One region of the Streptomyces sp. NPDC048018 genome, then DNA from elsewhere that is predicted to be linked to it. Evidence: riboswitches for the same ligand, from Rfam matches in the RefSeq annotation. Region 1 holds a riboswitch; the other holds the start of a gene.

Region 1 (2,193 bases):
CGGAACCTGTCGACCGCCGAGATCGTGCACCAGATCGTCGACGGCATGCGTGCGCTGCGTGACGGCGAGGTGCCCGGGGGCCCGGCGCGGCTCTCCAACATCGTCTTCATGGGCATGGGCGAGCCGCTCGCCAACTACAAGCGGGTCGTCGGCGCCATCCGGCGGCTGACGGACCCCGAGCCGGACGGGCTCGGTCTGTCGCAGCGCGGGATCACCGTGTCCACGGTCGGTCTGGTGCCGGCGATGCTGCGGTTCGCCGACGAGGGCTTCAAGTGCCGTCTCGCCGTCTCGCTGCACGCCCCCGACGACGAGCTGCGCGACACCCTGGTGCCCGTGAACACCCGCTGGAAGGTCCGCGAGGTCCTCGACGCGGCCTGGGAGTACGCGGAGAAGTCCGGTCGCCGGATCTCCATCGAGTACGCCCTGATCCGGGACATCAACGACCAGGCCTGGCGCGGTGACCTGCTGGGCCGGCTGCTCAAGGGCAAGCGGGTGCACGTCAACCTGATCCCGCTGAACCCGACGCCCGGCTCGAAGTGGACCGCCTCGCGGCCCGAGGACGAGAAGGCGTTCGTGGAGGCCATCGCCGCCCACGGCGTGCCCGTCACCGTCCGCGACACCCGCGGCCAGGAGATCGACGGTGCCTGTGGACAGCTGGCGGCCTCCGAACGCTGACCTTGTACTCTGAGCTCGAACACATCTGCATATTCCGACAGGGGAGCGCCACAGCGCTGAGAGTGCGGTGTCCGTCAGGCCGCAGACCCTCTGAACCTCGCCCAGGTCATTCTGGGTAGGAAGTTCGGTCGTAACTCGAGCTGTTGCGCCCTGCCCGCGTCCGCCCGGACGCGGGCAGGGCCGCGTCTCTTCCTGGACACACCCAGGAGGAACCACACGTGAACACCAAGAAGGCCGCCGCCGCCGCGCTCGTCGCGGCGCTCGGCGTGACGACCCTCGCCGCCTGCGGCGGCGGGGACGGCGACAAGGGCAAGGCCGGCGGCACGCCCGCGCCGAAGACCGTCACCCTGGTCAGCCACGACTCCTTCAACGCCTCCAAGGAGGTGCTGGCGGAGTTCACCCGGCAGACCGGTCTCACGGTCAAGGTCCTCAAGAGCGGCGACGCCGGCGAGGCCGTCAACAAGGAGATCCTCACCAAGGGCGCCCCGCAGGGCGACGTCTTCTTCGGCGTGGACAACACGCTGCTCTCCCGCGCCCTCGACAACGGCATCTTCACGCCGTACGAGGCCGAGGGCCTGTCCCGGGTCCCGGCCGCGCTGCAGCTGGACAAGGAGCACCGGGTCACCCCGGTCGACACCGGTGACATCTGCGTCAACTACGACAAGCAGTACTTCGCGGACAAGAAGCTGGCGCCGCCGCAGACCTTCGACGACCTGGCCAGGCCGGAGTACAGGAACCTCCTGGTCGTCGAGAACCCCGAGCGTTCCTCCCCGGGCCTCGGTTTCCTGCTCGGTACGGCCGCGCAGTACGGCGACGCCGGCTGGCCGGACTACTGGAAGAAGCTCAAGGCCAACGGTGTGAAGACCGTCGACAGCTGGGAGCTGGCCTACAACCAGGAGTTCTCCGGCTCCGCCGGCGGCAGGAAGGCCAAGGGCGACCGCCCGCTCGTCGTCTCGTACGCCTCCTCCCCGCCGGTCGAGGTGCTCTACGCCCAGCCCCAGCCGAAGGTGGCCCCGACCGGTGTCTCCACCGGCACCTGCTTCCGGCAGACCGAGTTCGCCGGGCTCCTGAACGGGGCGAAGAACCCCGAGGGCGGCAAGGCCCTGATCGACTTCCTGATCTCCAAGAAGTTCCAGGACGACATGCCGCTGCAGATGTTCGTCAACCCGGTCACCAACGACGCCACCCTGCCCGAGCTGTTCACCAAGCACGGTGTGGTGATCGACAAGCCGCAGACCATGGCGCCCGACAGGATCGCCCGGAACCGCGACCAGTGGATCGAGCAGTGGACCTCGCTCGTCCTGAAGTAGCCCCCGTCCGGGCGGACCGCGCGGGGAGCGCGGCGCGGCTGGCCCTCATGGTGCTGCCCGTCGCGTTCTTCGCGGTCTTCTTCGCCTGGCCCGTCGTCTCGATCGTCGAGCGCGGGCTCGGGCCGGACGGCCACTGGGAGCCGGGGCGGTTCGGCGAGACGCTGGCCCGGCCGGAGATCCTCGACGTGCTGTGGTTCACGCTGTGGCA
Region 2 (2,193 bases), on a different contig from region 1:
GGTGCCCCACCAGGCGATCATCGCCGCACCGATGCCCGAGGTGATGTGGTCGTACGCCGGGGCGACGTCCGTGGTCAGCGGGCCGAGCGTGTAGAACGGCGCCTCCTCGCAGATCTCCTGCTGGAGGTCGATGTTCTCCTTGATCTTGTGCATCGGGACGTGACCCGGGCCCTCGATCATGGTCTGCACGTGGTGGCGCTTGGCGATCGTGTTGAGCTCGCCGAGGGTCTTCAGCTCGGCGAACTGCGCCGCGTCGTTGGCGTCCGCGATCGACCCGGGCCGCAGTCCGTCGCCGAGCGAGTACGTGACGTCGTACGCGGCGAGGATGTCGCAGAGCTCCTCGAAGTTCGTGTAGAGGAAGTTCTCCTTGTGGTGCGCGAGGCACCACGCGGCCATGATCGAACCACCGCGCGAGACGATGCCGGTCTTGCGACGGGCGGTCAGCGGCACGTACGGCAGCAGCACGCCGGCGTGCACCGTCATGTAGTCGACGCCCTGCTCGGCCTGCTCGATCACCGTGTCCTTGTAGATCTCCCAGGTGAGCTCCTCGGCCTTGCCGTCGACCTTCTCCAGGGCCTGGTAGAGCGGCACGGTGCCGATCGGCACGGGGGAGTTGCGCAGCACCCACTCACGGGTGGTGTGGATGTTGCGGCCGGTGGAGAGGTCCATGACCGTGTCGGCGCCCCACTTGGTCGCCCAGGTCATCTTCTCCACCTCCTCCTCGATGGAGGAGGTGACGGCGGAGTTGCCGATGTTGGCGTTGACCTTCACCAGGAACCGCTTGCCGATGATCATCGGCTCGATCTCCGGGTGGTTCACGTTGGCCGGCAGCACGGCGCGGCCGGCCGCGATCTCCTCCCGCACGACCTCGGGGGAGACGTTCTCGCGGATCGCGACGTACTCCATCTCCGGCGTGATCTCGCCACGCCGGGCGTACGCGAGCTGCGTGACGGCCTGCCCGTCGCGGCCCTTGCGGGGCAGCCGCGGGCGGCCCGGGAAGACCGCGTCGAGGTTCTTCAGCCCGCCTCCGCGCGGCGCGGTGTGCTTGATGCCGTCGTCCTCGGGACGGACGGGACGCCCCGGGTACTCCTCGGTGTCGCCTCGCGCGATGATCCAGTTCTCGCGCAGGGGCGGCAGGCCGCGCCGGACGTCGGTGTCGATGGTGGGGTCGGTGTACGGACCGGACGTGTCGTACAGCGTCACGTCCTTGCCGTTGGTGAGGTGCACCTGACGGACGGGCACCCGGATGTCGGGGCGGGAGCCCTCGACGTATCCCTTGTGCCAGCCCGGCGTGCGCTCGCCCCGGCCGTTCGGGGCGTCCGTCTGGTCGGAGGCAGGCGTGCGTGCATCCTGAATGGTCATAAGACCGAATCTCCCTACGCCGGCATTACCCGGTAACAGGTTCGGCGGTCGGCGCAGCCTCCTCCCGTACGTACATCGGTACGCGCGTACGGTGATCAGCGCCCTCTCAGCCCGGTGCTCCGAGCTCCCGCGTGTGCAAAGGTGCCACCACGCTAGCGCCCTCTCTGGCGTGCTGAACAGTGGGCCCCCGGCTGTTCTTGCGATGATCGGTCGGTGACTTCGACGCATCAGCCCCACGAACCGCACGGCCACGGGCACCCCCACGGGCACGACCACGGGCCTGGTCAGGGCCTCGTGGACCGGGACCCGAACGGGCCGGGACCGGGCCGCGAGGACCGTTCCGACGGGCCGGGCCACGGAGGCGGCGGTGGGGGGAGCGGGAGCCACGGGCACGGTCACACGCACAGCCACGGGCCCGCCGCGCCCGTCTCCCGGCATCTGCGCAAGGTCATCGCCGCGGTCCTCATCCCCTTCGCGACCGCCGTCGTCGTCGGGCTGCTGGTGCTGTGGCCGGGGAGCACCCCGGGGCACCAGCGCACGGGGGTCGGCTTCGACCGGCAGACCGAGCAGGGCAGGGTCACCGCCGTCCAGCACGTCGACTGCAAGGACGTGAACGCCGCCCAGGTCCCGCCGACCGGCGACACCTCCACCCCGGAGGGACGCGAGGCGGTGAACGGGCAGCAGGGGCAGTGCGAGAAGGCGACCGTCACGGTCACCACCGGCCCGGAGAAGGGCCGCACCTTCACCGAGATCGTGCAGCCGGACGCGCCGCGGCAACTCGACGAGGGGCAGGGCGTGGTGGTCGCGTACGCCCCCGACGCGCCGCGTGAC

The links. A riboswitch is a leader RNA that binds a small molecule or an ion and turns the genes downstream of it on or off. The one in region 1 is predicted to bind thiamine pyrophosphate.
Region 2: another riboswitch for thiamine pyrophosphate. It lies ahead of thiC (phosphomethylpyrimidine synthase ThiC); the one in region 1 lies ahead of ACGF1Z_RS25425 (thiamine ABC transporter substrate binding subunit).

The regions. Positions count from the first base shown of each region.
Region 1 is NZ_JBIDBK010000006.1:494,857-497,049, forward strand. It holds gene rlmN (23S rRNA (adenine(2503)-C(2))-methyltransferase RlmN) at 1-675, shown strand, start outside; TPP riboswitch at 705-815, shown strand; gene ACGF1Z_RS25425 (thiamine ABC transporter substrate binding subunit) at 894-1,985, shown strand; gene ACGF1Z_RS25430 (ABC transporter permease) at 2,033-2,193, shown strand, end outside.
Region 2 is NZ_JBIDBK010000005.1:533,091-535,283, reverse strand. It holds gene thiC (phosphomethylpyrimidine synthase ThiC) at 1-1,362, opposite strand, end outside; TPP riboswitch at 1,357-1,503, opposite strand; gene ACGF1Z_RS22355 (YibE/F family protein) at 1,576-2,193, shown strand, end outside.